DNA from 3 places in the Nocardia sp. NPDC060259 genome. Region 1 is predicted to be linked to each of the others. Evidence: riboswitches for the same ligand, from Rfam matches in the RefSeq annotation. Region 1 holds a riboswitch; each other region holds the start of a gene.
The links. Region 1 has a riboswitch for cobalamin ahead of ACFWF2_RS31310 (CbtB-domain containing protein). Riboswitches for the same ligand answer to the same signal wherever they lie in the genome.
Positions count from the first base shown of each region.

Region 2: it holds a riboswitch for cobalamin, as region 1 does, so the genes downstream of both, metE (5-methyltetrahydropteroyltriglutamate--homocysteine S-methyltransferase) here and ACFWF2_RS31310 (CbtB-domain containing protein) in region 1, are expected to answer to the same signal.
Region 3: it holds a riboswitch for cobalamin, as region 1 does, so the genes downstream of both, ACFWF2_RS18900 (FecCD family ABC transporter permease) here and ACFWF2_RS31310 (CbtB-domain containing protein) in region 1, are expected to answer to the same signal.

Region 1 is NZ_JBHXAY010000144.1:3,304-13,450, reverse strand. It holds gene ACFWF2_RS31335 (hypothetical protein) at 1-200, opposite strand, end outside; gene ACFWF2_RS31330 (carbonic anhydrase) at 283-906, opposite strand; gene ACFWF2_RS31325 (A/G-specific adenine glycosylase) at 997-1,875, shown strand; gene ACFWF2_RS31320 (alpha/beta fold hydrolase) at 1,887-2,627, opposite strand; gene ACFWF2_RS31315 (antibiotic biosynthesis monooxygenase family protein) at 2,684-3,007, shown strand; cobalamin riboswitch at 3,033-3,202, shown strand; gene ACFWF2_RS31310 (CbtB-domain containing protein) at 3,234-3,434, shown strand; gene ACFWF2_RS31305 (CbtA family protein) at 3,425-4,213, shown strand; gene ACFWF2_RS31300 (hypothetical protein) at 4,250-4,702, shown strand; gene ACFWF2_RS31295 (OsmC family peroxiredoxin) at 4,785-5,222, opposite strand; gene ACFWF2_RS31290 (SRPBCC domain-containing protein) at 5,296-5,739, opposite strand; gene ACFWF2_RS31285 (DMT family transporter) at 5,795-6,115, opposite strand; gene ACFWF2_RS31280 (FMN-dependent NADH-azoreductase) at 6,112-6,765, opposite strand; gene ACFWF2_RS31275 (TetR/AcrR family transcriptional regulator) at 6,873-7,481, shown strand; gene ACFWF2_RS31270 (DUF4240 domain-containing protein) at 7,527-8,006, shown strand; gene ACFWF2_RS31265 (ABC transporter permease) at 8,010-8,870, opposite strand; gene ACFWF2_RS31260 (ABC transporter ATP-binding protein) at 8,867-9,760, opposite strand; gene ACFWF2_RS31255 (sensor histidine kinase) at 9,975-10,147, shown strand, end outside.
Region 2 is NZ_JBHXAY010000006.1:39,729-49,875, reverse strand. It holds gene ACFWF2_RS04645 (GtrA family protein) at 1-425, shown strand, start outside; gene coaD (pantetheine-phosphate adenylyltransferase) at 422-907, opposite strand; gene rsmD (16S rRNA (guanine(966)-N(2))-methyltransferase RsmD) at 911-1,474, opposite strand; gene ACFWF2_RS04630 (pyruvate carboxylase) at 1,471-4,869, opposite strand; cobalamin riboswitch at 5,147-5,345, shown strand; gene metE (5-methyltetrahydropteroyltriglutamate--homocysteine S-methyltransferase) at 5,488-7,752, shown strand; gene ACFWF2_RS04620 (short-chain fatty acyl-CoA regulator family protein) at 7,936-9,360, shown strand; gene recG (ATP-dependent DNA helicase RecG) at 9,364-10,147, opposite strand, start outside.
Region 3 is NZ_JBHXAY010000049.1:856-11,002, forward strand. It holds gene ACFWF2_RS18890 (ABC transporter substrate-binding protein) at 1-834, opposite strand, end outside; gene ACFWF2_RS18895 (ABC transporter ATP-binding protein) at 834-1,916, opposite strand; gene ACFWF2_RS18900 (FecCD family ABC transporter permease) at 1,913-2,944, opposite strand; cobalamin riboswitch at 2,978-3,100, opposite strand; gene ACFWF2_RS18905 (ABC transporter substrate-binding protein) at 3,215-4,306, shown strand; gene ACFWF2_RS18910 (ABC transporter permease) at 4,306-5,169, shown strand; gene ACFWF2_RS18915 (ABC transporter ATP-binding protein) at 5,145-5,906, shown strand; gene ACFWF2_RS18920 (LLM class flavin-dependent oxidoreductase) at 5,903-7,252, shown strand; gene ACFWF2_RS18925 (MFS transporter) at 7,326-8,522, shown strand; gene ACFWF2_RS18930 (TIGR03086 family metal-binding protein) at 8,563-9,141, opposite strand; gene ACFWF2_RS18935 (DUF6597 domain-containing transcriptional factor) at 9,204-9,956, shown strand; gene ACFWF2_RS18940 (hypothetical protein) at 10,018-10,147, shown strand, end outside.

The sequences.
Region 1 (10,147 bases):
CTCGACTCGGCGGCACTGCTGGTGCTCGGCTCGGAGGTGGTCGTCGTCGCCGCGGCGGTATTCCCGGACGATTCCCCGCCGCGCGCGACCATGGTGACGAGCCAGATCACGATCGCCAGCGCGACGACGATGACGCCGATGGCGAGTGCACGGCGACGCCAGTAGATCTCCGGAGGCAGCGGTCCATTCGGTTCCAGCACGCCTCAACGGTAAGCGCACCGCGCGAGCCCGCGCTCGATGACCTCGGCGTGTCGTGGGCCCAAAAGGGGTCTATACCCCGGTTCAGACCACCTCGCCGATGTTCCCGACGGCCCGGCGCAGGTGCGCGCGGCCGTCGGCGAGCTTGTAGGTGACACTCGCGATCGCGAGCTGACCGGTGGCAACGCGCTGGGAGATGATCATCGACCGCTGCATGAGCAGCCTGCTCGTCTCCTCGACGTGGCGCGCCTCGAACTCGTCGATCGAGGTGAGGCCTTCGCGGCGGCCGACAAGGATCGACGGGGTGACCCGCTCGACGACGCTGCGGATGAACCCGCCGGGCACCTCGCCGCCGTCGAGGGCGTCGATCGTCGCCTTCACCGCGCCGCAGCTGTCGTGGCCGAGGACCACGATCAGCGGCACGTTGAGCACCTCGACGCCGTACTCGATCGAGCCGAGCACCGAGCTGTCCACCACATGACCCGCGGTCCGGACGACGAACATGTCGCCAAGGCCCTGGTCGAAGATCAGTTCGGCGGCGACCCTGGAGTCGCCGCAGCCGAACAGGATCGCGTGCGGATGCTGGCCGCTGACGAGCTTGGCTCGATCCGCGGCACCCTGGCTAGGATGCAACAGGTTGCCGTTGACGAAGCGCTCATTGCCTTCGCGCAGTGACTTCCAGGCACTTATCGGATTGGAACCAGGCATACCGACCATTGTGCACACGCCCTTGGTTACCAGCGAGTCCGCCGCGTTACGCGTCGGCAAACACGGCCTGGCGGAGTGGGAACGGGAGCAGTGAGTATCGACGCCGAAGCCCTGCTGGACTGGTTCGCCGACACCGCGCGCGACCTGCCGTGGCGCAAGCCGGAAGCCACCGCGTGGCACATCCTGATGAGCGAGATCATGCTCCAGCAGACCCCGGTCGTTCGCGTCGAGCCGATCTGGCGGGAGTGGGTGGCGCGCTGGCCGGTGCCATCGGCGATGGCGGCGTCCTCCCAAGCCGAGGTGCTGCGGGCCTGGGGCAAGCTCGGGTACCCGCGGCGGGCGTTGCGGTTGCACGAGTGCGCGCGGGTGCTGGCCGCCGAGCACGGTGACGTGGTTCCCGCCGATGTCGACGTGCTGCTGAGCCTGCCCGGCATCGGCGCCTACACCGCCCGCGCGGTAGCCTGCTTCGCCTACGGCCAGCGAGTTCCGGTGGTGGACACCAATGTTCGCCGGGTGGTCGCGCGCGCGGTACACGGCCGCGAGCCGGGCAATCCGTCGTCGCGCGATCTCGCCGAGACCGAGGCGCTGCTGCCTGTCCCGGTGCCGCGCGCCGCGACGTTCTCTGCGGCGCTGATGGAGTTGGGCGCACTGGTGTGCACGGCCCGCAATCCCGACTGCGCCCGCTGCCCGCTGCCCGCCTGCGCGTGGGTCGATGCGGGCAAACCGGCCGCCGAGGTGGCCCGCAAGGTGCAGAAATACGAGGGCACCGACCGTCAGGCGCGTGGACGTCTGCTCGACGTGCTGCGCGACGCGTCCGGTCCCGTGGAACAGGTGCGCCTGGATCTGGCGTGGACGCGCGATCCCGGCCAGCGCGCACGGGCCCTGGATTCGCTGCTGGTCGACGGGTTGATCGAGCAGACCGAGGACGGGCTGTTCGCACTGGCCGGTGAAGGTGGCGCAGCGGGATAACCCGTCTGCGTTCAGAGCACGCGACGCAGGAAGCGACCGACGTGCTCGCGATAGGCCGCAGGTTGTTCGTCGTGCACCAGATGCCCGGCCCCGGCGATCCACACATACTCCGCACCGGGGTGCACGTCGGCCATCGCCCGCATCTGACCGGCCGGGGTGATGGTGTGCTCGCCTTCGATGAGCAGCGCGGGCACCTGCAGCGACTTCCATTCGGTCCAGAAGTCGCGCGTGCCCCATTCCTCGGAGATCGCCCGGAACGTGTCGACCTCGCCGTGCAGCCGGTAGCCGTCGGGCGCGGCGGTAAAGGCGCGCAGGAAGTAGGCGCCTGCGACCGGCCCGAAGTAGTCGAGCACCGCCTGGTCGTCGGCGAAGGGCTGCGGCCAGGAGTGGATCAACTCGGCCCAGTGGGCGGCGGTGCGGCCGGTGAAATCGGGCGCGATGTCCTCGACGACGATCGCGCGCACCCGTTCGGGATAGGTGGCGGCGAAGACCCAGCCGTGGATCGCGCCCATCGAATGCCCGACGATCACCATCGGCTCGGTGATCCCGGCGGTGAGCCCGGCGAGATCGGCGACGAACGCCTCGGTGCTGAGCTCGGCGGGCGGCACCCGGCCGTGACCCGCGGCGTCGACGGTGTAGACGTGGCCGAATTCGCGCAGCCACGGGAGCAGATCTGTCCAGGTGCGCGCGCTGCCCATCAGCCCGTGCAGCAGCAGGATCGGGACGCCGGTCCCGCCTTCGTCGTACAACACCCTGACGATTGTGCCCCAGAGCGGGATGTTTCCCGCGCGGTCGTATTGTCGGCGCTATGGCTGTTGTGAAGATCAATGCGATCGAGATCCCTGAAGGCGCGGGCCCCGAGCTGGAGAAGCGCTTCGCCGCCCGCGCGCACGCGGTGGAGAACTCCCCCGGTTTCCTCGGCTTCCAGTTGCTGCGCCCGGTGGCCGGCGACAACCGGTATTTCGTGGTGACGCAATGGGATTCGGAGGAATCGTTCGCCGCGTGGCGCGACGGTCCCGCCCGCGCCGCGCATGCCGGACACGGTGCCGAGGGCGAGCGTCCCAAGCCGGTGTCGACCGGTGCCTCGCTGCTCGAGTTCGAGGTCGTCCTGGACGTTCCCGCCAAGGCCTGACAACGGCGTTTCCGCTGGACATGCGGATGCGCGTATTGACGAGGGCGCCTCGCGACTGTCACAGTTCGAGGGAACACACGCGAGGGTGCGCGGTAATTCCGGTGAGATTCCGGAGCGGTCGCGCCACTGTTATCCATGTACCGGGTTCCCGGTGCCGGAGAGCCAGACACCGGCACCTTCGCACCACACTTCGACCGTGGGACGCGTATCCCTGAGGAGGACCCGAATGGCCATCGCGCATTCACCCAGCCGGGATACCGGCCTGGACACCCTGGCAACCGTGCTCGTCACGGTCGGTGTCGTTCTGCTTGCACTGCTCACCCTGTACCTGGTCGGGTTCGACCAGGGGGCCGTCTCGCGTAGCGGGATGTACCTGCACGAGCTGATGCACGACGGACGTCACCTGCTCGGTGTCCCGTGCCACTGACCGGATCACTCAAGACCCTGCTGCTGCGCGGCCTGCTGGCCGGCCTGATCGCCGGTCTGCTGGCCGCCACAGTGGGCTATTTCATCGGCGAAACCCAAGTGGACGCCGCGATCGCCATCGAAGAGGCCGCCGCTGCACCGGCCGAGCACGGACACGACGCGGCCGAGCCCGCTGGCCATTCCCATGGCGGGGAAGAAGAACCGCTGGTCAGCCGGTCCGGCCAGAAGGCGGGACAGTTCCTCGCGCTCGGGCTGGCCGGGATGGCGTTCGGCGCGCTGTTGGCGTCGGCGCTGAACTACGCCCGCCGGTTCACGGCGCTGACCGGGCCGAAGCTGTCGCTGTACGCCGCGGGATTCGCGTGGGCGGCGATCGTCGCGGTGCCGTTCTTCAAGTACCCGGCCAACCCGCCCGCCGTGGGTGATCCGGAGACGATCAACAACCGCACCTGGCTGTGGGTCGCCGCCGTCGTGCTCGGCCTGCTGGCCGTCGCGGCCGCGATCGCGGCCTACAAGGCGCTGGCCGGCCAGCTGGATACGCTCCGGCTGATCGCGGGGGTGGCCGCGTTCGTGCTGGTCACGACCGTCGGCTATGTGCTGCTGCCCGGCGTGAACGAGGTGGCCGACGACTTCCCGGCGACGCTGCTGTGGCGTTTCCGGGTGGCCTCGCTCGCCGAAACCACCACGCTGTGGGTGGCTTTGGGGCTGGCCTTCGCCGCGCTCACCGAATTCGCCTCGCGCCGTAGCACTCCAGTAGTGGAGCGGGTCGCTACCGCAGGGTGATCCTCGCGAGTATCAGCGAGAGGCAGTGTCGGTGTCATGACCGGCACTGCCTTTTCCGTTTCCGCGTCCCGACCCCGCGCGGTGACCGTCGCGTTCTGCGGTCTCGTCACCGCTCTGGCCGCAGGCGCCGCCGAGGGAATGCTGCGCGCTGTTCGTGGCGGTGGGGAATTCGGCGCCACCGCAGCGGGATTGCTTCCCCGCCTCGCCATCTACCTGGTCGTCGGGGCCGTGGCGCTGTACATGGTGAACGGCAGCCGGGTGGCCCGCGCGCTGCTGACCGTCGGCATCGGCGTTGTCGGCTTGCTCTCGCTGATCATCGAGCCGCTGGCGGTCATGCTGTCGACCGACGACTTCGGCGAGCTGTTCGCCGGCCTTTCCCCCAGTTCGGCGGTGCTGGCCGGCTGCCGGGCCGTGCACATCCTGGCGGTGGTGATTGCCATTCCGGCGATGTACACACCAGCCGGGCATCGGTGGTTCACCCAGCGCTGACCCGGCATTTTCGTGCAATCCGGCCCCTGCCAGTCAGTTTTCCGACTGGACAGCGGCGAACTGCACGAAAATGCCGGACGGATCAGATCAGTTCGGCGTCCAGCTCGACCTCGGCGACGCCGGCCAGCGCCTTGCTGACCGGGCAGCCGTTCTTGGCGGCGGTGGCCGCGGTGTAGAAGCCCTCGGCGTCGAGCCCGCCGGCGACGGCGCGCACGGTCAGCTTGATCTTGCTGATCTGGAACCCACCGGCCGGGTCCGCCGCGAGCGTGACGTCGGCGGTGACATCCAGGCTTTCCGGGGTGCCGCCCGCATTGGCGATCTCGGCCGAGAGCGCCATCGAGTAGCACGACGAGTGCGCCGCCGCGATCAGCTCTTCCGGGCTGGTGCCCTCGGCGACTTCGGCAGCGCGGCGCGGGAAGGTCACATCGAACTTGCCCGCGCCGGAGCTGACCAGTTCGACCTGCCCGGAACCGTCCTGCAGTCCGCCTGCCCAGAGGGTGCGTGCGCTACGAGTCGGCATGGCAATCCTTTCGATTCGGTGGGTGTTGCGTCCGGTGACGAACCTACTCGGATCCCGTCCGGAGTTCGCCGGCTCAGGCGACGCCGGTGACCTCGTCCAGCCGCTCCAGCATCGCCGGCCAGACCTGCTGGTGCAGGTCACGGAGGGCTGCGGTGGGGAAGCCGGAATGGCGCAGGCGCAGCCGGATGCCGCGTGGCTGCTTGAGGAATTCCGCCGCGACCACGGTCTCCACGCCGTCGGTGGCGGCGGTGACCCAGGTGAATTCGATCCGCCGGTCCGGTTCCAGCAGCAGGATGCGGCCGTAGTGCGGGTTGCGCTTGTCGGCCGAGCCGGTGTCGAAGTAGAGCGGCTCGTTCACGGCGGGGCGCATGAGGACCGATCCGGGAACGGCCAGCCACAGGTCGAGGCCCCGGGTCCAGGCCGCGTAGAGCAGGCTGGGCGAGGCTTTCATCACGCGCTCGACCGTGAGCTCGTGCGGTCGCGCAGACAGGTCCGGGGGGCGAACTGGCTGGTCCATCAGCCGACCTTACCTGCCCGGACCGGCCGATCACCGCATCGGCTGTGCGACAGCGTCACTCGGGATTGGTGACGCGGGCGAGCACGATCCCGCCGAGGATCAGCGCCAGTGCCAGCATGCGGCCCGCGCTGAGCGGATCCTTGTGAACGAGGACGCCGAGACTGATCGCGCCGAGCGCGCCGATTCCGGTGAACACCGCGTAGGCGGTGCCGACCGGGAGGGTGTGCATGGCTCGCGAGAGCAGGTACACCGCGAGCGAGCCGAGGGCGATGCAGAGCAGGGTCGGGCCGGGTTTGGTGAAGTTCTCGGTGGGTTTGATGGTCTGCGACCAGATGATCTCGACGAGGCCGGCGAGGCCGAGTACTACCCAGCTCATTTCGCGTAATCCTGTGCGAGCAGCCGCACTTCGCTCAGCGCGGCGGCGAGCGAGACCTCGTGCGCGGCGCGCAGGTGGGCCAGGTTCGGGTCCTGCACGGCGTTGGCGAGTTCGGCGTGGACGAACACGGTGTCGGTCACGGCGAAATGCCCGGCGAAGAAGTCGCGCAGGTAGCGCTCCTGGTAGTCGTAGGCGGCCTTCGGCGCGCCGGGCGAGTAGGCGCCGCCGCGGGCGCCGACGACCACGAACCTGCGCTCACCCAGCGACATGCGCGGGAAGGTGATCTGGTCGAGCCAGGCCTTGAGCGCGGCGGGGATCGAGTAGTTGTACATCGGGGTGCCGATGAGGATCACGTCGGCGGCGAGTACCTGCGCGAGCAGTGGTTCGACGATCTTCCATGCGGTCTTCGCGGCAGGGGTCACGGCCAGCTCGGGGAGCCGATCGAGATCGGTGCCACCCGCGGCGAGGACGCCGTCGCAGAGTTCGGTCCAGCCCTCGCCGATGAACGGTGTCGGCTGGGCGGTCAGGTCGCGATAGGTGTACTCGCCGTCCGGCGCCTCGGCGCGCCAGGCCTGGACGAATTCCGCGCCGAGCCTGCGGCTCAGCGACCGGGTGCGAGCGCTGGCGTCGAGGTGCAGCAGGTGTGTCATGGTCGAGCCCTCCATAAATGGACATCATGTCCGCTTGTTGTGTCTCGACGATAGAACACAAGTGGACAGTCTGTCCATATATTCGTTTCTGGGCTACAGTCGACACCATGGAGCCCCGATCCGACCTGCTCACCGGCACGGCGCTGGACGCACCGCAGCCCGCGGAGCGCACCGACGCGGCCCGCAACCGGGCCAAGGTGCTGGCGGCGGCCGCCGAACTGTTCGCCACCCGCGACCCGCGCACGGTCACCATGGACGACATCGCCAAGGCGGCGGGCGTCGGCCGCGGCACCCTCTATCGCCGCTATCCCGACCGCACCGCGATCGCCGTCGCCCTGCTCGACGAACACGAACGCGCGGTCCAGGAACAACTCCTGTGCGGGCGACCCCCACTCGGTCCCGGCGCGCCACCCGCCGACCGGCTCGCTGCCTTCTACGCCGCGATGGTCGAATTGCTCACGGCCCATGCGCATCTGGTGCTCGGTGCCGAAACCGGGGGTGCGCGCTTCGCGACCGGCGCGTACGGATTCTGGTCGGCGCACGTGCGGGCGCTGCTTGTCGAAGCCGGTGTCGCCCAACCGGATTCCCTGGTCGATACCGTCCTCGCGCCCGTGGCGGCCGAGGTCTATCTGCACCAACGCGAACGCGGACTCGCACCCGGTCAGATCACCGAGGGTCTGGCGGTGCTCGCCCACCGCCTGCTCGACCAGCCCTGATCTGTCGGCCCTGATCTGTCGGCCCCTGCCGCTACCGTCACGCGGGTGACGACACTTCCCACCGATACCGAAGCCGCCCGTTTCTGGGCCCTGATCGAAACCGCCTGGGAGCGCGCCGGTTCCACGGCCCGCCGCGCCCTGCTCGACAGCGCCTACGACGACGAGCCGCTCGGCAGGTTCATCGACGCCCTGCGCTCGCTGAGCACCGATTTCACGAGCGACGAGCTGACCGCGCTCGACCGGGTCGCCGAACGCGCGCTCTACGACATCGACCGCGCCGATATCCACGCGATCACCGACGGCTCCGACGACGGCTTCCTCTACGCCCGCGGCTTCATCGTCGCGATGGGCCGCGAGTACTACGAGGCCGTGCGCGCCGACCCGGAAGCCGCGCTGCCGGATGTCTGGTGCGAGGAGATGTGCTACTTCTTCGCCCACCTGCACGACAAGCTCTACGGCGATTTCCCGGACACGGGTTCGGGCATCTCCCGCGAGACCGCGTCGAACCCGGCCGGGTGGTCCTGAGAATCAGGTCAGGTCGCGGCGGGTCATCAGCCAGATGGTGCCGCCCGCGAAGGCCAGTACGTAGGCGGTGAGCAGCGCGAGGGACTCGCCGCGCGTGAGGATGTCCAGGACACCGGGAGTGGCTGGGCCGCTGACGGTGCGCATCGCGCCCGCCAGGGATCCGGCGGCGGTTCCCGGCAGCAGGTCGGTGAACGTCTCGATGGGACCGAAGATGGCCGCCACCCCGCGCAGCAGGTTCTCGACGACGAGCACCCAGACCAGGCCGAGGCCGACGGCGAGGGCAGGGCCGCGGGCGATGGCGCCGATCAGCGCGCCCGCCAAGGTCCACATGCTCAGAATCGCTGTGCCGGAGATGATTCCGAGAACGGAGCGCTCCAGGGACGGCAGGGTGAGCGGCTGACCCTCACTCACCGCGATGAGCGAGGCGACACCCAGGTCGACGGCGAATGCCACACAGACCAGGGCCACCACCACGACCACCAGGCTCACGAGCAGGCCGCCGACCGCTGCAGGACGGCTCGGTCCCTGGGTGAACACGGTCTTCCAGGTGCCCCAGCCGTAACCGCTGCCGACCGCGAGCGCGCCCAGGATGAGCATCAGCGCACCGCCGAACATCGCCATGCCCTGGGTGAAGACCTCGGGGACGGCGGCGGGCATGAGCTGGCCGAGCAGGACGTCGCGGGGCAGACCGTCCGACATGGCGCCGCTCTCGCCGGAGGTGTAGGCGAGGTAGTTGAACAGGTAGGCGAAGGTCAGATTCAGCAGCACCCACACGCCGAGGACGATCCAGAACGCGGGCCAGCGACCGAGCCGCACCGACTCCGCGCGCATGCTCGCCCACAGATCTCTTGTCACACCGGTCATTTCGCGACCTCCATAGCCGTCATCTCGAAGAACACTTCTTCCAGGGATTTCTCGTCGACGCGCAGTTCCAGCAGGTCGGCGCCCGCCGAGACCACGGCGCGGGCGACCACCGGCGCCATCGCGGCAGACGTTTCGACTCTGATCCCGTCCGCGTTCGCCCTTGCGGGAGCGATGGTGTGAATCGCGTCGAGGGCGATATCGGCGGGTTCGGCGCGCACCAGCAGTGCTGCGGTGCCGCGTAATTCGGCGACAGTCGATTCGGCGAGCAGCCTGCCGCCGGAGATCACGCCGACCCGGTGGCAGATCTCCTGCACCTCCGCGAGTTGGTGACTCGACAGCAGTACGGTGTGCCCATCGGCAGCGAGATCGATGATGAGCGTGCGCATTTCGGCCAGGCCCGCCGGGTCGAGGCCGTTGGTCGGCTCGTCGAGGATCAGCAGGTCGGGGTCACCGAGCAGGGCCGCGCCGACGCCGAGGCGCTGCTTCATCCCCAGCGAATAGGTGCGGAAGCGGTCGCCTGCCCGGTCCGCCAGGCCTACCCGTTCCAGCGCCTTCTCGACGTCGGCGGCGCTGTGCCCGCGGTAGCGCGCCAGGACGCGCAGGTTGTCGCGGCCCGAGAGGTAGGGGTAGAAGCCGGGACCCTCGATGAGGACGCCGATGCGGCGCAGGGCCGCGGGATCGCCGGGTGCGCGGCCGCGTACCAGGGCGGTGCCCGCGCTGGGCCGGATCAGGCCGGCCAGCATGCGCAGGGTGGTGGTTTTGCCCGCGCCGTTGGGGCCGAGGAAGCCGTAGATCTCGCCTGCGGCGACGCGCATGCTCACCGCGTCCACCGCGATGTGCTCGCCATAGCGCTTGGTCAGCTCGTCGGTGACCACGATCGAATCGTTCATGGGAATCAGGATCCGCGCCGATGCGGTGCCGGGGCATCCGTCGCGGAGCGGCTTCACGGCTACGTCGCGCGGCCTACTCGCTGTCGTTCCCGACGCTCGATATTCGCCTCGACCGGCCCGCTGACCGGCCACTGTGGCGCCGCGGGGTGGCTCGCACCGGAATTACGGGCGCAGGCTGACGCGGAGGGCGGCCCTACGCAATAGGGTGAGTGAGGTGGGAGCGTCTGCGAAATGGGAGCGTGGCTCGGTCGTTGTGGACTGGGGCCTGGCAGTGGTGGTCGCGGTGATCCAGCTCGCCGGGAGTTCCGGTGCGAATGCGAATCAGAGCGGGGTGCGCTCGCTCGACGCGTTCGCGTATCTGTTGCTGCTCGCCGGTCCGATCGCGCT
Region 2 (10,147 bases), on a different contig from region 1:
CGCTGCGTCCGCAGGTCGACCGGGCGCTGGTCTACCTGCGCGGTGACCGCGCGCTTCCCCAGCTCATCCGCTTCGCCCTGGTCGGCGGATTCAGCAATGTCGCCTACGTGCTGCTGTTCTTCGCCATGCACGGCGTCGGACCGCTGATCGCCAATGTGGCCGGCTCGGTCGTCAGCACGGTCATCGCCAACGAACTGCATCGCCAGCTCACCTTCCACGCCGCCGACCGCGTCACCTGGTTCACCGCGCAATGGGAGGGCGGCGGGCTCGCGCTGCTCGGTTTGGGCATCACGACGGCGGGCCTTGCCGCACTGGGCGTGTGGGCCCCCGGCCTGGGCGACAGCGTCCAGGCGCTGGCGGTCCTGGCCATCACCGCAGCGGTCGGCGGAATGCGTTTTCTCGCCCTGCGCGGCTGGGTCTTCTAAGCGCGGCGTTCGGCCAGGCGGTCGAGCAGGCGCTTGTGCACGGCGGGGGGCAGCATGTCGCTGACGTCGCCGCCGAGGGCCGCGACTTCCTTCACCAGTGAGCTGGACAGGAAGCTCAGCGACGGGTTGGTGGCGATGAAGAAGGTGTCGACGCCGGCCAGCTTGTGGTTCATCTGGGCCATCTGGAGTTCGTAGCCGAAGTCGCCCGCGTCGCGCAGGCCCTTGACGATCGCGGTGACGCCCTCCTGCTTGGCGAAGTCGACCGTCAGGCCCTGCCAGGACGCGACGCGCACGTTGGGCAGGTGGGCGACCGATTCGCGCAGCAGTTCCATGCGCTCCTCGACGGTGAACATGCCCTGTTTCTTGGGGTTCACATTGACGGTGATGATCACCTCGTCGAACTGCGCGGCCGCGCGGGTGAACACGTCGAGGTGACCGTTGGTGACCGGGTCGAAGGAGCCGGGGCACAGTGCTGCAGCCATGGGTCAGACGCTAGCACCGAATTCGGCGAGCTCGATTCTGGTCTCCCCGTATTTGCGCGGCTTCAGCGGCGCATAGCCTGTGGGCCAGGCGATTTCGGGTGAGCGAATGGATCGCTCGACGATCACCAGCGCGTCCGGTGCAAGCCAGCCGTTGGACGCCAGCGCGGTGAGGTCGGCGAGCACGTCCTCGGTGCTCACGTCGTACGGCGGGTCCGACAGGACCAGGTCGTAGGCGGCGGGCGCTGGGTGCGCCAGCACCGAGGCGACCGTGCCGAGGCGCAGTTCGGCACCGGGCAGGCCGAGCTCGGCGATATTGGCGCGCACGATCGCGGCCGCCTTGCGGTCGGCCTCGATCAGCAGAGCGTGCGCGGCGCCACGCGACAGCGCCTCGAGACCGAGCGCGCCCGACCCCGCGTACAGGTCGACGACCCGGGCACCGTCGAGGTCGAGGCGCGCGTCGATGGCGCTGAACAGGGCTTCACGCACCCGGTCCGAGGTGGGCCTGGTACCGGCGGGCGGCACCTTCAGCCGCCGCCCGCCTGCCGTGCCCGCGACGATGCGCGTCATTCCGACTCGCGCGCAGCCAGTTCCACCAGCAGATCGCCGCCCTCGACCTGCTGCACCTTCGCGGTCGCGATCCGGCCGACGATGCCGCCGCGCGGCGCGGTGATGGCCGCTTCCATCTTCATGGCCTCGATGGTGCCGACGGTGTCGCCCGCGTGGATCTCGTCGCCCTCGGACACCGCCAGAGTGACGACACCGGCGAACGGTGCGGCGATGTGGCCCGGGTTGTTCTTGTCCGCCTTCTCCGCGGCCGGAACCTCCGAGGCGATGGACCTGTCGCGCACCGCGATCGGGCGCAGCTGCCCGTTCATGATGCACATGACGGTGCGCATGCCCTTCTCGTCCGGCTCGGAGATCGCCTCGAGGCCGATGAGCAGGGTGACGCCCTTCTCCAGCTGCACGCGGTGTTCCTCGCCGCGGCGCAGACCGTAGAAGAACTGGTTCTCCGACAGACCGGTGGTGTCGCCGTATTTCTCTCGATGCGCCTGGAATTCGGAGGTCGGGCCGGGGAACAGCAGGCGGTTGAGGGTGTCGCGGCGTTCCTGCGAGGAACCGTCGAGGCCCTTCTGATCCGCCGGGGTCAGCGGGGTCTCCGGCTTGGGTTCGTTGCGTCCGGCCAAGGCCTTGCTGCGGAACGGCTCCGGCCAGCCACCGGCCGGGGTGCCGAGTTCACCGCGCAGGAAACCGATCACCGAATCCGGAATGTCGTAGCGGCCCGGATCGGCGGAGAAGTCCTCGATATCGACACCGGTACCGACCAGCGCCAACGCCAGATCACCGACCACCTTCGACGACGGGGTCACCTTGACCAGACGACCCAGCAGGCGGTCGGCGGCGGCGTACTTGGCTTCGACTTCCTCGAACCGGTCGCCCAGGCCCAACGCGATCGCCTGCTGGCGCAGGTTCGACAGCTGACCACCCGGGATCTCGTGGGTGTACACGCGACCGGTCGGCGCGGGCAGACCCGACTCGAACGGCGCGTACACCTTGCGCAGCGCCTCCCAGTACGGCTCGAGATCGCACACGTTCTGCAGGTTCAACCCGGTATCACGCTCGGTGTGCGCGGCCGCGGCCACGATCGCCGACAGAGCGGGCTGCGAGGTGGTGCCCGCCATCGCCGCGGACGCACCGTCGACCGCGTCCGCACCGGCCTGCCATGCCGCCAGGTAGGTGGCGAGCTGACCGCCGGGAGTGTCGTGGGTGTGCACGTGCACCGGCAGGTCGAAGTTGCTGCGCAGCGCGGTGACCAGCTTCGCCGCGGCGGGAGCGCGCAGCAGGCCCGCCATGTCCTTGATGGCGAGCACATGCGCGCCGGCGTCGACGATCTGCTCGGCCAGCTTCAGGTAGTAGTCGAGGGTGTAGAGCGTCTCGTTCGGATCCAGCAGGTCACCGGTGTAGGACAGCGCGACTTCGGCGATGGCCGTACCGGTTTCGCGCACGGCGTCGATCGCGGGGCGCATCTGGTCGACATTGTTGAGCGCGTCGAAGATACGGAAGATATCGATACCGGTCGTCGCGGCCTCGGACACGAACGAGCGGGTGACCTGCTCCGGGTACGGCGTGTAGCCGACGGTGTTGCGGCCGCGCAGCAGCATCTGCAGACAGATGTTGGGCACCGCTTCACGCAGGGCGGCCAGCCGCTCCCACGGGTCCTCGTGCAGGAACCGCAGCGCCACATCGTAAGTCGCGCCACCCCACGCCTCGATCGAGAGCAGTTCGGGGGTCAGGCGGGCGACATGCCCGGCCACACCGAGCAGACCGTTGGTCCGCACGCGGGTCGCCAGCAGCGACTGGTGCGCGTCACGGAAGGTGGTGTCGGTGACGCCGAGCGCCTTCTGCTCACGCAGCGCCCGCGCGAACCCCTCGGGCCCGAGGGTGAGCAGCCGCTGGCGCGACCCGTCCGGCGGCGCCACCGTCATATCGACAGCGGGCAGCTTGTCGTACGGGTACACCGTGGTCGGGCGGTCACCGTGCGGCTTGTTGACGGTGACATCGGCCAGGTAGCTCAGGATCTTGGTGCCACGGTCGGCCGAGCCACGCGAGGTCAGCAGTTCGGGACGCTCGTCGATGAACGAGGTGGTGACCCGGCCCGCCTGGAAGTCGGGATCGTCGAGCACCGACAGCAGGAACGGGATGTTGGTCGTGACGCCACGGATACGGAACTCGGCCAGCGCGCGACGGGCGCGGGCGGCCGCTGCGGGCAGGTCGCGACCACGGCAGGTCAGCTTGACCAGCATCGAGTCGAAGTAGGCGCCGATCTCCGCGCCCAGGTTCGCGCCGCCGTCGAGACGGATGCCCGCGCCGCCGGGGGTGCGGTAGGCGGTGATGCGGCCGGTGTCGGGACGGAAGCCGTTGGCCGGATCCTCGGTGGTGATACGGCACTGCAGCGCGGCGCCACGGATGGATACCTTGTCCTGGCTCAGGCCGAGGTCGGCGAGGGTCTCGCCGGAGGCGATCCGCAACTGCGACTGCACCAGGTCGACATCGGTGATCTCCTCGGTCACCGTGTGCTCGACCTGGATCCGCGGGTTCATCTCGATGAACACGTGCTTGCCACGCTCGTCGAGCAGGAACTCGACCGTGCCCGCGTTGCTGTATCCGATCTGGCGGGCGAAAGCCACGGCGTCGGCGCAAATCCGTTCCCGCAGTGCGGGATCCAGGTTCGGGGCGGGCGCGAGCTCGATCACCTTCTGATGACGGCGCTGCAGCGAGCAGTCCCGTTCGAACAGGTGCATCACATTGCCGTGCTGGTCGGCCAGAATCTGCACCTCGATGTGGCGCGGGTTCACCACCGCCTGCTCGAGGAACACCGTCGGATCACCGAACGCCGACTCGGCCTCACGCGAGGCCGCCTCGATCGACTCGCGCAACTGCTCCGGCGCGGCGACCCGGCGCATACCGCGACCACCACCACCGGCCACAGCCTTGACGAAGATCGGGTACTCGAACTCCTGCGACGCGGCCAGCAGCGCGTCGATGTCGGCGCTGGGCTCGCTCGACTTCAACACCGGCAGCCCGGCAGCCTTGGCCGCGGCGATGGCGGTGGCCTTGTTACCGGCCATCTCGAGCACCGAGGCCGAGGGACCGATGAAGGTGATGCCCGCACGCTCACAGGCCGCGGCGAGATCAGGGTTCTCCGACAGGAAGCCGTAACCGGGGTAGATGGCGTCGGCGCCCGCCGACTTGGCCGCGTCGATGATCGCCTCGATCGACAGGTACGCCCGGACCGGGTGCCCTTCCTCGCCGATCTGATACGACTCGGCCGCCTTCAGCCGGTGCACGGAGTTGCGGTCCTCGTGGGGGAACACCGCGACCGTTCCGATGCCGAGTTCGTATGCCGCGCGGAAGGCGCGAATGGCGATCTCACCACGATTGGCGACCAAGACTTTCGAGAACATTCGACCACGGTACCCGGCCGTGACCGCGCGACCGACACGCAAGGTGCCTTCGCAGCAATCTTCACATCGCACACCCGCCCACCTGCGAAGTTGCGTTCATCCGGCCGTCACATCTCACCGCGGCGACCGGTCGGCGGTGCGCCCGCAACGCGCAGGTCACGCCGGGTGCACCGGCAGGGCGGTAGCTGTCACCGCCGGCGAGGCCCTATGCTGAGTGATGCAGCTGGTTCGCCTGCGCGGTGGAAGAGTCGGAGCCCCGACCTCCCGCGCCGGCGTCGAAACCCGGGCACGCGTCGCCGCGCGCCGGGTGAAGAGGGAACCCGGTGAGAATCCGGGACTGTCCCGCAGCGGTATGCAGGAACGACCGCCGTCAACAGCACTGGGCACGATGCCTGGGAAGCGACGGCCAGTAGGTCGGTCGAACACACGACCGGTGCCAGCGAGTCCGAAGACCTGCCGACTGTGCCGGATACGCCGTATCCGGCGGCCACCGCCTCGTGGATCGGGCGCGCTGACCACCTGTGCCGACCTGTCGCGTCTTCGCGGCGGGTCCCTCCGGTGTCGGCGGCTGCCCGCGGTAAGGCGACGGCTCTCCCTGCACGACACTGGAGAATCTCCGTGACTGTTTCGCACTCTCCGTTCACCGCAACGGTTCTCGGCCTGCCGCGGGTCGGCCCGAACCGGGAACTCAAGCGCGCCACCGAGGCCTACTGGGCGGGCCGCGTCGATGCCGAGCACCTGCACGCCGTCGGCCGCAAGCTGCGCCGGGCGCAGTTCGCCGAATCGCAGGCGGCCGGACTGGATTCGGTGCCGGTCGGCACCTTCTCCTACTACGACCAGATGCTCGACACCGCAGTCCTGCTCGGCGCGCTACCGCCCCGCGTGGCCGCGATCGCCGACCCGCTCGACCGCTACTTCGCGGCCGCGCGCGGCACCGACACCGTCGCCCCGCTGGAAATGACCAAGTGGTTCGACACCAACTACCACTACCTGGTGCCCGAGATCGACGCGGCCACCACGTTCTCCCTGCACCCCGAGAAGCTGCTGGCCGAACTGGCCGAGGCGATCGAACTCGGCGTGCAGGCGCGGCCGGTGGTGATCGGCCCGCTCACGTTCCTGAAGCTGGCCAAGGCGGCCGACAGCAACGCCCTCGATCGGCTGCCCGAGCTGGTCGCGCTCTACGGCGACCTGCTGACCCAGCTGGCCGACGCGGGCGCGCAGTGGGTGCAGATCGACGAGCCGGTGCTGGTCACCGACCTCACCGAGGCCGAGCTCGCCGCCGTCCGCGAGACCTACACCGCGCTGTCGCGCGTGCCGCAGCGGCCCGCGATCCTGGTCGCGACCTACTTCGGGCATCCCGACGCGGCACTGGGCGCCCTCGCCGACACCGCCGTCGACGGCATCGCGGTCGACTTCACCGCGGGCACGAAGCTCGCCGACATCGCGGTGCTGCCCGCGCTGGCAGGCAAGCTGCTCGTCGCCGGTGTCGTCGACGGACGCAACATCTGGCGCACCGATCTCGACGCCGCACTCGGCACGCTGGGCGCCCTGCTCGGCAGCGTCGCCTCCGTGGCCGTGTCCAGCTCGGCCTCGCTGCTGCACGTGCCGTATTCGCTGACCCCCGAGACCGGGCTCGACGAGCGGCTGCGGTCGTGGCTGGCCTTCGGCGCCGAGAAGGTCGCGGAGGTGCGCGTCCTCGCCACGGCCCTGACCTCGGGCACCGACGCCGTTGCCACCGAGCTGGCCGCGGCCCGCGATGCCGCCGAATCCCGCCGGACCGACCCCCGCCTGCACAACGAGCAGGTGCGGGCCCGGCTGGCCGGACTCGGCGAGGGCGATCTGAACCGGCTCCCGGCCGACGAGCGCCGGGCGCTGCAGCGCGATCACCTCGATCTGCCGCTGTTGCCGACCACCACGATCGGCTCGTACCCGCAGACCTCGGCGATCCGGCTGGCTCGCGCCGCGCTGCGCAAAGGCGAGATCGACGAGGGCGAGTACGTGCGCCGGATGCGGGCCGAGATCGCCGAGGTGATCACGCTGCAGGAGAAGCTGGGCCTGGACGTACTGGTACACGGCGAGCCCGAACGCAACGACATGGTGCAGTACTTCGCCGAACTCCTCGACGGCTTCGCCGCCACCGAGAACGGCTGGGTGCAGTCCTACGGCACCCGCTGCGTGCGTCCGCCGATCCTGTTCGGCGACGTCTCGCGCCCGGAGCCGATGACGCTGTCGTGGATCGGCCACGCCCAGTCGCTGACCAGCAAGCCGGTCAAGGGCATGCTCACCGGCCCGGTGACGATCCTGGCGTGGTCGTTCGTCCGCGACGACCAGCCGCTGGGCGAGTCGGCGCGTCAGGTCGCGCTGGCGATCCGCGACGAGACGGTCGACCTGGAAGCCCAGGGGACCCGGATCATCCAGGTCGACGAGCCCGCCCTGCGCGAACTGCTGCCGCTGCGCGCGGCGGATCAGCCCGCCTACCTGCGGTGGTCGGTGGACTCGTTCCGGCTCTCGACCGCCGGTGTCGCCGACACCACCCAGGTGCACACCCACCTGTGCTACTCGGAGTTCGGTGAGGTGATCTCGGCGATCGCGGGCCTGGACGCCGATGTCACCTCGATCGAGGCGGCGCGCTCGCACATGGAGGTCCTCGACGACCTGAACGCGGCCGGTTTCGCGCTCGGGGTCGGCCCCGGCGTCTACGACATCCACTCCCCGCGGGTGCCCTCGGTCGAGGAGATCACCACCTCGCTGGCCGCCGCGCTGAAAGCGGTGCCCGCCGAACGGCTCTGGGTGAACCCCGACTGCGGTCTCAAGACCCGTGGCCCGGCGGAGGTCGAGGCGTCGCTGCGCAACCTGGTGACGGCGGCGGCCGCACTGCGCTGAGCGGACCGCTGCCCCGGACGGGGCGAATCCGTCCGGGGCGGCGAGTCCCGCCTGCCACCGCCGTCCCCCTTCGCACGTTACGCACCAGTAGTCACAGGTAAATTCCCTTGCAGGACTGGACTTCTCCCAGGACAATCGCCATTTCGAGCGAACATTGCAAACCCGGAGAGTTAGGATCTCGGCGTGCGGAAGATGTACGCGGGGGCCAGGCTACGACGGCTGCGTGAAGAACGACGGATGACTCAGGCGGCGCTCGCGAAATCGCTGGATCTCTCCCCCAGCTATCTCAATCAGCTCGAGCGCGATCAGCGCCCGCTCACCATTCCCGTTCTGCTGAAACTGAACTCGACCTTCGATCTGGACGTGCAGTTCTTCGCCGCCGACTCCGACGCGCGCCTGGTCTCGGATCTGCACGAGGTGCTCGTCGAAGCCGCGGGGGGCGGCGACACCGCGCCGATCACCGAGGTCGAGGAACTCGCGACCCGGCTCCCCGAGGTCGCGCGGATCGTCATCGCCATGCACCGAAGGTTGCGCGCGGCCACCGATCAGCTCGATCTGCTGTCGTCACGGGTCGACACGCCCAGCGGCGCGCCGGGCACCCCCATGCCGTACGAGGACGTGCGGGACTTCTTCTACGACCACCGCAACCACATCTCCACCCTCGATCACGCGGCCGAGCAACTGTTCGAGGAATCTGGCCTCAGCATCGGCTCGCTGGATCGCCAGCTGGCCAGGATCGCCGAGGAACGCGCCGGCGTCACCGTGCTGGTCCGCGGCGACGGCGCCGACCCGACCATCCCGAAACGCCATTACGACCCCGACACCCGCACACTCACCCTCGCCAGGCGGCTGCGTCCCGGCCAGCGTGCCTTCCAGATCGCCACCACCCTCGGCCTGCTGCTCTACGGTCGCGAGATCGACAATGTGCTCGCCGAGTCCAGGGGGCTCACCGGCGAATCCCGCACCCTGGCCAGGGTGGGACTGGCCAACTACTTCGCGGGCGCGCTGATCCTGCCCTACGGGCGGTTCCTCCGGTCGGCCGAGGAATTGCGCTACGACGCCGACCTGCTCGCCCTGCGGTTCGAGGTCGGTTTCGAGACGGTCTGCCACCGGCTCAGCACCCTGCAACGCCAGGGTCAGCGTGGCGTCCCGTTCTTCCTGGTCCGTACGGACCGGGCGGGCAACATCTCGAAACGCCAGTCCGCCACCGCGTTCCATTTCTCCCGGGTAGGCGGCAGCTGCCCGCTGTGGGTTACCCACGAGGCGTTCGCGCATCCGGGCCGGATCCTCACCCAGATCTCGGAGATGCCCGACGGACGCCGCTACCTGTGGATCGCCCGCACAACCCCGGCCAGCCCCCAGGGGTTCGGGGCGGCGTCGAAGAACTTCGTCATCGGACTCGGCTGCGATATCGAATACGCCGACCGGCTGGTGTACTCCCAGGGCCTGCAGCTCGACGACCCGCAGGTGGCGGTCCCGATCGGGGCCGGCTGCAAGGTGTGCGAGCGGCCCTCGTGCCCGCAGCGCGCGTTTCCGCAGATCGGGCGGCCGCTGGCGGTGGCCGAGCACACCAGCACCGATCTGCCGTATCCGCGCCTGCCGCGCTGAGCGTCAGGACTTCGCGAGGTATTCGATGCGTTCGCCGTCGACGGCGGCGTCCATCATGCCCGCCAGGCCGGGGTGTTTCACCAGGCCGGGATCGTCGGCGACGACCTGCCTGGCCAGCTCCTGGGCCGCGGTGATCACCTCGAGGTCGTCGAGCAACGACAGCAGTCTCAGCGAGCGGGCGGTGCCGGATTGGGCGGCGCCGAGCACGTCACCCTCGCGGCGCTGGCGCAGGTCGAGCACCGAGAGTTCGAAGCCGTCGGTGGTCGCGGCGACCGCCTCCAGCCGGGCCATCGCCGTCCCGCCCGGGGCGGCGTCGGTGACGAGCAGGCACAGGCCGGGGTGCTTGCCACGGCCGATCCGGCCGCGCAGCTGATGCAGCTGACTGACGCCGAACCGGTCGGCGTCGACGATCACCATCACCGTCGCGTTCGGCACGTCGACACCGACCTCGACGACCGTGGTGCAGACCAGGACATCGATGGCGCCGTCGTTGAACTGCCGCATCACCTGGTCCTTCTCGTCGGCGGGCAGCCTGCCGTGCAGCAGGCCGACCCGGACTCCGGCCAGCGGTCCCGCGCTCAGCGTCTCGTACATGTCGACCGCCGCCTGGGTGGTCGGCCCTTCCTTCTCCTCCGCCGATTTCTTGCCCTTGGCCGGTGGGGCCTCGGGGTCCTCCCCGATGCGCGAGCACACCACGTATGCCTGCCTGCCCGCACCGACTTCCTCGAGGATGCGCTCCCACGCGCGCTCGACCCAGCCCGGATGCAGTTTGCGCGGAACGACTTTC
Region 3 (10,147 bases), on a different contig from region 1:
GACCTTCTGTGTGTAGGTCTGCCCCGGGTAGTCGACGAACATGATGGCGTCCGGGTCGGCGGCGGCGAGCCGCTCCCAGGAGACCTTGGTCCAGGTGTCGGCGACATCGTCGAGGATGTTGCGCGCGCCCGCGGCTTCGAGGATCGCCTGGGGCGCACCGAATTTCCCGCTGGAGTAGATGGTGTCGGTGCCGCTGTCGAACAGGAAGACGGTCGGCGCCTTCGCCGGTTTCGGTGCCGCGGACAAGGCGGCGAGCCTGCTGTCGAGGTCGGCGGTGACCTCCGCTGCGCGGTCGGGCCTGCCGGTGATCGCGCCCAGATCGGTCAGGTCGGTGCGCAGCGCGGTCCACGGTTCGACCGTGCCGCGCGCGGCGGCGCCGTCCTGTTGGCGGCAGCTCTCGGTGAGGATGTAGGCCGCGACGCCGTCCTTCTGCAGGGAGGAGGGGGTGAGGTTGCTCGCCTCGTCGTAGCCGTAGCTCCAGCCGGCCACCATGACGTCCGGGCGCTGTGCGAGCACGGTTTCGCGGGACGGGTATTCGGGGGCGACGGATTTCAGTCCGTCGACGACGGCGGCGCCGTAGTGCTTGCGCAGGGTGTCGGCGTCGCGCTGGATGCTCGACACGGCGGCCACCTGGTCCTGCGCGCCGAGGGCGAGGACCATCGAGATGAGGTTGCCGTCGTTGACGAACAGCCGCTGCGCGGGCGCGGGGAACGGAGTGTCCTTGCCGCAGTTGCGCACGCTGATCGTCGTCGCGGTGTCTGCCGTCGTGCCGGTGCAGGCCGCCAGGACGGCGGCGAGTGCGGTGGTGACCAGGATGCGGCCGGTGTTCTTCATCATCGCGCCTTTCGCGGGGTGATCAACAGGTGTTCTTCGCCGGTCGCCGGATGCTTGACGCGGGCCGCGTCGACACCGAACACCTCGGCGACGACCTCGGGCGTCAGTGCTTGCGCGGGCGGGGCCGGTGGTCGGGCGGAGCCGTTGTGCAGCACGATGATCCGATCGCAGTAGCGGTCGGCCAGCGACAGATCGTGCAGGGCGGCGACGACGGTGCGCCGCAGTCCGCGCACCAGGCCGAGAAGGTCGAGCTGGTGGGTGACGTCGAGGTGGTTGGTCGGCTCGTCGAGGAGCAGGACCGGGGTGTCTTGTAGCAGCGCTCGGGCCAGCAGCGCGCGCTGACGTTCGCCGCCCGACAACTGCTGCACCGGTCGATCGGCGAAACCAGCGAGGTCGACCGCGGCGAGCGCTTCCAAGACCTGCTGACGTTCCCGCGGTGCGCCGAGTCCCCACGGCGGCAGATAGGGGGTCAGCCCCAACGCGACCACCTCGCCGACGAGCATGTCGGCGGAGGGACTCTCGTCCTGTGCGACCAGAGCGACGGTCGTCGCGCGTTGGCGCGGACGCAGGTCGTGCAGGACCTGACCGTCGATGAGCACCTGTCCCCGCGCGGGCTTCCCAATACCGGCCAGCGTCCGCAGCAGTGTCGTCTTGCCGCTGCCGTTGGGCCCGACAATGCCCAAGGTCTCGCCCGGCTCGATCGAAAAGTCTGCGCCGACAACGATATTCCGCCTGCCGACAGAACACGTCAGCTCGACCACCCGCACCGCCCCGGGCAGCGCGGCGTTCGATCGGGCCGCGCTGTCGACGTTCCCGTGGGCTTCAGCGCTGCCATCGCGGTGCTCGGTGCCGTTCGCCCGGTCGTCGAGGAGATCGTCCGTCGCTGCCCGCGGGACGTGGGTACGGGCCTCGCCGGGACCATCCGCCGCGGTGCGCGCGTCGGACCGGTCGCCGTGACGATTCGGACCGGCGGAATCGACGCGCTGCGGGGACAGCGTGGCGCCCTGGTCACCCGCGTACCTGCCGGGCTCGCCGTCGGAGGCCGGTGCCGGACGACGAGCAGTGTGGTCGTGCGCGGTCATGAGGTGCCGAACTGGTAGCGCCGTCTGCCCATCAGGAGCAGGAAGGCCGGTGCGCCGATCAGACCGGTGAGGACGCCGACGGGGATCTCGGTGGGGCGCACCAGGACCCGGGTCGCGGCGTCGGCGACGACGAGGAACAGCGCGCCGCACAAGGCACAGGCGGGGAGGAGATTGCGGTGGCGCGGACCGACGATCATGCGCGCGGCATGAGGGACCACCAGCCCGACGAAGCCGATTCCGCCCGACACCGCGACCAGCACACCGACGAGGACCGCCAGCAGGACGAACAGGCCGATGCGCAGTTCCTTCACCGGAACACCGATCGACGACGCGGTGGTCGCGCCTAGAGTGAGCGCGTCGAGCCACCCGGCGATGGCCATCAAGACGACACCGGCGACCAGCACGACGACCAGCGGCACCGCGAGTGTCGTCCAGTCCGCGCCCGCCAGGCTGCCGAGCAGCCAGAACAGCACGGACTGCGCGGCGGCGGGATCGGTGCTGCGGAACACCAGGTAGCTGCTGAACGCCGCGAAGGCCGAGCCGAGCACGGTGCCGGTGAGGACCAATCGCAGCGGCGTCAGACCACCCTGGGCGAAGGCGACGAGGAAGACGAGGGTGGCCGCGCCGAACGCACCGGCCAGCGCGCCGCCCGAGAGCGCCCAGATGCCCGCGCCGGCGAACAGGCCCGAGGTGATCACCGCGGCCGCGCCTACGCCCGCGCCGGAGGAGACACCGAGCAGGTAGGGATCGGCGAGTGGATTGCGCACCAGGGTCTGCATCGCCGCCCCGGCCAGCGCCAGTCCGGCGCCGACGACCGCGGCCAGGACCGTGCGTGGCACTCGGAGCTGCCAGACGATGGTGTCGATGCCCAGGTCGGCGGGTGTCGTCCCGGTCAGGCGGGCGCCGAGGGTGTCGAGCACCGCGGACACAGGGACGATCTCGGCGCCGAAGCCGGTGGCGCCGAGCATGGCGACCAGTAACAGTGCCCCGAGCAGGGGTAAGGCGAGCGAGATCCGGGCACGGATCATCGCGGGTTCACCACAGGCAAGGCGCGGCCCTTTCGGAGGGTGCCCGGCGAGGGAGGTCTGACTCTCGCCGCGAGGCGATCACAGTGGCGCGACCGTTCCGGAATTGCACCGGATTCCCGCACCCACCGGGGAGGACCCATCGACTGTAGCGCGGCACCCCGTGCCAGAGATCTACCGGGGACGGCGACGGCTGGCGGCGCGCGCGGCCGGGTTCCAATCACGGTAAGGCTAAAGCTGTTCGGTGAACCGCCCGATTGCTTCAATCCGTACATGCACCGACCGCACACCTTCCTGCCCGGCCTGCGTGGCCGAGCCACCGCCGCGCTCCTCGCGATGGCTACCGTGGCGACGCTCGGCCTGAGCGGCTGCTCGAACGGCAGTGACGCTCCGGTCGGCACCCCTGACACGCCGCTGCCGACCGAGGTGCCGCCGGGCACCACCCTGATCGTCGCCGATCAGCAGGAGCGGCTGCAGTCGGCCCTTCGCCTGTCCGGTGAGCTGGACAAGCTGCCGTTCAAGATCGAGTTCGCCAACTTCATCGGAGGGCCGGCCATTCTCGAGGCGTTCCGGGCAGGCGCGGCCGATGTGGGCCAGGTGGGTGACGTTCCGCCGATCCACGCGCTGGCCGCCGGGCAGGACGTGCCGATCGTCGGCTCGTACCAGACCAACCCGCAGGCGCTGAAACTCGCTGTCGCGCCGGGGCGCGCGATCACGAAGCTCACGGATCTGAAGGGCAAGAAGATCGCCTACGCCGAGGGAACCGCGCAGCAGGCCGCGGTGCTCAAGGCGCTGACCAAGGCGGGGCTGAAGCCGACCGACGTGCAGTTGGTCCGGCTGCAGCTGGCGGAATTCCTCGACGCCGTGCGCACCGGTCAGGTCGACGTGGCTCCGCTGATCGAACCCAATGTCACCCGCCTGCTGCGCACCCAGGGCACGTCTCTGATCCCGGACTCGGAGACCACCGGCATCTACAGCGGCCTGGCCTACCTGTACGCGCGCCGCGCGGTGGTGCAGGACCCGGCGAAGGCAGCGGCCACCCGTGCCCTCGTCGGTGCGTTCGTGCGGGCCTGGAACTGGACCAACACACACCGCGAGGAATGGGCGACCAAGTATTACGTCGAGATCCAGAAGGTCAGCGCCGACGACGCGAAGCGGATCATCGACTCGCTCGGCACCTACACGTTCCCGCACCTGGATCAGCAGTTGGTTGTCCGCCAGCAGACCACCATCGACGCGATCGACGCCGTGGGTGAGCTGCCGAAGAAGATCAAGGCCGTGGACGGCTTCGATCTGCGCTTCGATGCCGCGGTCACCGAGGCGGTCACCACCAGCGGGGCGGCGTTCGCGCCGGCGACGAGCTGATGGCGACCATCGACGCGGGTGTGCTGCGGCGCATCCGCACCGGCACCGCCGCCCCGGTCGAGGCGCTCGCGCCGCGCGGGCGGGGCGGGCGCAGGCTCGGACCGGGCAAGCCGATTCCGTTCGGCTTCGCGCTCGGACCGGCATTGCTCATCGGCGCGTGGGTGCTCGGATCGGCCACGGGCGCACTGGATCCCGAGACGCTGCCCGCGCCGTGGACGGTCGCCCAGACCGCCGGTGACCTGATCGCCGACGGGCGGTTGCAGTCCAACCTGCTGACCTCGCTGCAGCGCGCGGTGATCGGGCTCGGACTCGGTGTGGCGATCGGCGTGGTGCTCGCGCTGGTGGCGGGGTTGAGCCGGCTCGGTGAGGCGGTCGTCGACGGCCCGGTGCAGATCAAGCGCTCGATTCCGACACTGGCGCTGATCCCGCTGTTCATCGTCTGGTTCGGCATCGGCGAGGAGATGAAGCTGATCGTCATCACGACCAGCGTGCTGATCCCGGTCTACATCAACACCCACGCCTCGCTGCGCAGCGTGGATGCCCGGTATGTGGAGCTCGCCGAGACGGTCGGGCTGTCGTGGTTGGGCTTTCTGCGGCGGGTCGCGCTGCCCGGGTCGCTGCCCGGATTCTTCCTCGGATTGCGGCTGGCGGTGACCATCTCCTGGCTGGCGCTGGTCGTGGTCGAACAGGTCAACGCGACCAGCGGCATCGGCTATCTGATGACGCAGGCGCGCACCTACGGACAGATCGACGTGATCGTCGTCGGTCTGGTGATCTACGGACTCCTCGGGCTCTTCGGCGACCTCGCCGTGCGGGCGGCGGAACGGAAGGCGCTGGCATGGCGACAGACACTGGGCGACTGAACGAGGAGCGGATCGTGGTGCGCACCGGCGCACTCACCCGCGGCTTCGGTGATCGAATCGTGTTGAACGGCATCGACATCGAGATCCGGCGCGGCGAATTCGTCGCCCTGCTCGGCCGCAGCGGTTCCGGCAAGAGCACGCTGTTGCGGGCGCTGGCCGAACTCGACGCCGACGTGCCGGGCTCCGGCGAGCTGACCGTGCCGACCCAGCGGGCGGTGGTGTTCCAGGATTCGCGGCTGCTGCCCTGGGCGCGGGTGCTCGACAATGTGGTGCTCGGGCTCACCGGGCGCGACGCCGCCGAACGTGGGCGCTCGGCGCTGGCCGAGGTCGGGCTGGCGGGACGCGAGAAGGCCTGGCCGCGTGAGCTTTCCGGTGGTGAGCAGCAGCGGGTGGCGCTGGCCAGATCGCTGGTCCGCGAGCCGGAACTGCTGCTGGCCGACGAACCGTTCGGCGCGCTCGACGCGCTGACCCGGATCCGCATGCACGCCCTGTTGCAGGCGCTGTGCGAGCGGCATCGGCCCGCCGTCCTACTGGTGACCCACGACGTGGACGAGGCGGTGTTGCTCGCCGACCGGGTGCTGGTCCTGGACGAGGGACGGATCGCCATCGATCAGCGCATCGACGCGCCGCGCCCGCGCAGGCACGCGCACCCGGAGTTCGTCCGGCTGCGCGAGGTCCTGCTGGCCGGGCTCGGCGTCGACACCACCGAATTCGAGGAAGTGAAAGCAGCGTCATGAGTGCACCGCGGCAATTGAGTCTCAACGCGTTCATCTACCCGTCGGGGCACCACGAGGCCGCCTGGCGGCATCCCGACAGCAGGCCGGAGCGCATCTACGACGTCACCTACTACCAGGAGATCGGGCGCACCGCCGAGGCGGCGAAGCTGGATGCGGTGTTCTTCGCCGACGGGCCCGCCCTGCGCACCGACGTGCGCCACAACGCGGCGCCCGGCCTGGAGCCGATCACGCTGCTGACCGCGATCGCCACGGCCACAACACATCTGGGTCTCATCGCGACCGCGTCGACCACCTACTACGAGCCCTACAACCTGGCTCGCCTGTTCTCCTCGCTCGATCATATCTCCGGTGGGCGGGCAGGCTGGAATATCGTCACCACCGGAACCGATTTGGCGGCGGCCAACTTCGGGCTCGACCGGCACCCCGATCACGCCGAACGGTATGCCCGCGCACGGGAATTCGTCGACGCGGTGGTCGCCCTGTGGGACAGCTGGGAGGACGACGCGATCCTGCTCGACCGCGCCGCGGGCATCTACGCCGACCCGGACAAGATTCATCCGATCGACTTCGTCGGCGAACATCTGCGCGTGCGTGGGCCGTTCAATGCCGCGCGGACGCCGCAGGGGCATCCGGTGCTGGTGCAGGCGGGCGCCTCCAACGAGGGACGAGCCTTCGCCGGCAAGTACGCCGAAGCTATCTTCACGGCGCACCAACGGCTTTCGGACGCGCAGACCTTCTACGCCGACATCAAGGCCAAGGCCGCCGAGTACGGGCGCGACACCGACGAGGTGAAGATCCTGCCCGGGATCAGTCCGTTCATCGCCGACACCGAGGCCGCCGCGCTGCGTCTGGAGCGGGAATTCAACGAGCTGACCGTGCCCGAATACGGGATCAAACAGCTGGAATCGATCACCGGCACCTCGCTGCGCGCCCTCGCGCTCGACGCTCCGGTGCCGGTGGAGGTGTTCGCCGGGGCCGGTGATGTCACCGACAACGCGCGCAGCAGGCTGCAGGTGGTGGCGGGCATCGTCGAGCGGGAACGGCCGACACTGCGTGGGCTGCTGCACCGGCTGGCGGGCGCCCGCGGACACCGGGTCTTCGCCGGTACCCCCGAGCAGGTCGCCGACACGATCGAGGAATGGTTCACCCACGGCGCGGCCGACGGTTTCAACGTGATGCCGCCGTACTACCCCGGCGGGCTCGAGGTCTTCACCGAGACGGTGGTGCCGATCCTGCAGGAGCGCGGGCTCTTCCGCACCGAGTACACGGGAACCACCCTGCGCGACCACTTCGGCCTCGCCCGTCCGCGGAGCCGGTTCGCGCCGGAACCCGTTTCCGTCGGATGAGTGTGTCGAGCGACGAAAACTCTTGTACCGCTGGGAGACCGGGACCGACGAGTCGCCGCGTCGGCAGGGCACGATGACCGCGGAGGTGATCGATTCCGCTCCGGTGCGGCTGCGGTCGCTGGTGTGGCCGGTGTTCGCGCCGATGGCGCTGTACGGCGTCGGCGTGGGGGCCGCCGCGCCGATGTACGCGCTGCGTGCGCTGGATCTCGGTGCGTCGGCGGGTGCGGCGGGGCTGATCGTCGCCCTGGGCGGGCTCGGGATGGTGCTGACCGATCTGCCCGCGGGGCGGATCGTCGCGCGGATCGGGGAGCGGGCGGCGGTCGGGGTCGGCAGCGTGCTCGGGACGGTGGGTGTGCTCGCGGCGATCTTCGCGCCGAATCTCGGTGTGCTGGCGTCGGGTTTGCTGCTCAACGGGGCTGCCGGGGCGGTGTGGGGACTGGCGCGGCAGACCTATCTGGTGTCGGTGGTCGCGCCGGAGCAGCGGGGCCGGGCCATGTCGACGCTGGCGGGCGCGCATCGGCTCGGGTTCTTCTGCGGGCCGTTTCTCGGTGCGGCGCTGGTGCACGGGTACGGGCCGGTCGGCGCGCTGTGGCTGCAACTGGTGACCACGTTGCTGGCGAGCGTGGCGATGGTGACGATCCGCTCCGGCGAGATCGATCAGGCGGCGCTGCGGCCGCTGCACACCGTGCTGTCCGAAAACCGCAGGGCGCTGGGCACTCTCGGGCTCGCTTCGGTGGCGGTCGGCGCGGCACGGGCATCGCGTTCGGCGCTGCTGCCGCTGTGGGCGGCGCATCTGGGGATCGACGCCGCGACCACCAGTCTGCTCTTCGGTCTGGCGGGCGCGGTCGATGTGCTCATGTCGTATCCGGCCGGGGTCTGGCTGGACCGGGCGGGCAGCCGGGTCACCGGCATCGCCTGCGGCATCTGCTTCGCCGCCGGGTACGCCGTGCTGCCGTTCACCTACTCGGCGCTCACCATGGGCGCGGCGACCATGCTGCTCGGCCTGGCCAACGGGCTCAGCAACGGGCTGATCATGACCGTCGGCGCCTTCGCGGCACCCGAGGACCGCCGCGCGGAGTTCCTCGGCGCCTGGCGGCTGACCCATGATGTGGGCATGTTCGCCGGTCCGGTCTCCGTCGGCATCGTTGGCGCGTTCGCGGGCCTGGCCGCCGCCGGCGCGCTGCTCGCCGTCGGCGTCGGCCTCGGCACGGTCGCGATCTATCGCTGGTTCCCCGGCCGGGTCCAGCCACGGATGGTCAGCGATGAGTGATGGTGCCGACAAGCCGGGAAGTCGCGGGTGCTGCGACGGCCTATTTCCAGGCGGGGTCGCGGCCGGTGAGGCCGAGGACGCGGTCGAGGAGGGGAGCGTCGGGGGCGACGGGGATTTCGGGTCCGTAGATGCCCATCTGGCGGCCCTGGTCGGCGGTGGCGGCGGTTTCGTCGAAGGCGTAGCGGAGCAGGTCGTCGTCCCACCGGGCGGTGGCGCCGAGGGCGCGGGAGAGGTCCCAGCCGTGGACGATCAGTTCGCCGACGACCATGCCGCCGACCAGCGGAGCGGGCAGCTGCATCGGGCCGCCCATGTGCGTGACGCCCTGCCAGGCATCGGGGTTTCGCCAGGCTGTGGCGAGGTTGTCGAGTTGGGTATCGAGGGCCGCGGCCCAGTCGCTCTCGGTCAGATCGACCTCGGATTCGGCGGCCGCGGGCGGGGCGATCGCCTCCTTCCGGGCCGCGCCGATCAGCGACGGACCCCAGAACAGCAGATGGTTCAGGAGGGCGCGGACGTCGAACTCGGTGCACGGGGTCGGGGCGGCGAGACGATCCGGCGTGATGGTGCGCAGGAGCTTCGACAACGGTTCGGCGGCGCGTGCCACGCGTTCGGTTTCGGACATAGACCGAGGTAACCACCGCGACGCGGGTGCTGTCTTGAACAAACGCGACATACACTCGCCGCGTGGAACGCGATCCGCGGGAACTCGGGGGTGCCTGGCGCGCGTCGCAACGTCACGCGTTCGCCGCGCCGTCGGGGGAGCTGACGCGCTACGTGGCGCGGTACTGGACCGTCACCTGGGAATATGAGCAGCCGTACCGGCAGCTGGTGGTGCCGCTGCCGAACGTCCACCTGAGTTTTCGCGACGGCCGCGCCGAGGTGCACGGGCCGTCGTCGTCGCATCTGTACCGGGAGCTGGCCGGAGTCGGTTCGGTGTTCGGTGTCGCGTTCCGGCCGGGCATGTTCCGGCCGTTCCTCGATGGCCCGGTGACGGACCTGCGGGACCGGATGATCGATGCCGCAACGGTTTTCGGTCCTGACCTGCCGTCGCCTGTCGACGTCGAATCGGTCGAGCGGTTCCTGGTCGAGCGCCTGCCCGCTCCTGATCCGCAGGCCGAGCTCGCCACGCGGGTGGTGGCCGCGATCGCCGAGGACACCACGGTGACCAGGGTCGACGCGATAGCGGACCGATTCGGCCTGAGCGTGCGCGGGTTGCAGCGGTTGTTCGCCGACTATGTCGGCATCGGCCCGAAATGGGTGGTGCGCCGCTATCGCCTGCACGAGATCACCGAGCGTCTCGCCGAGCGAACCGAGATCGATTGGGCTGCAACCGCCGCCGAGCTCGGGTACGCCGACCAGGCGCACCTCAGCCGCGACTTCCGCACGATCTTCGGTGAACCCCCCACCCGCTACGCGCGGCGCTACGAAATGCGGTAACGCCGTGATCGGCTACCCCGACAGTGATAGTGAACCGAAGTAACGACAAGGAGTGGACGCCATGGGATCTACCGATGTCATCAACTGGCTGGTCGAGGGTTATCTCGCGGGGGATCCCGTGCGGGGACCGATCTGGGTCGCGTTCATGTACGCGATGATGCCGTTCCAGCTGCTCGGGATGATGACCGGCA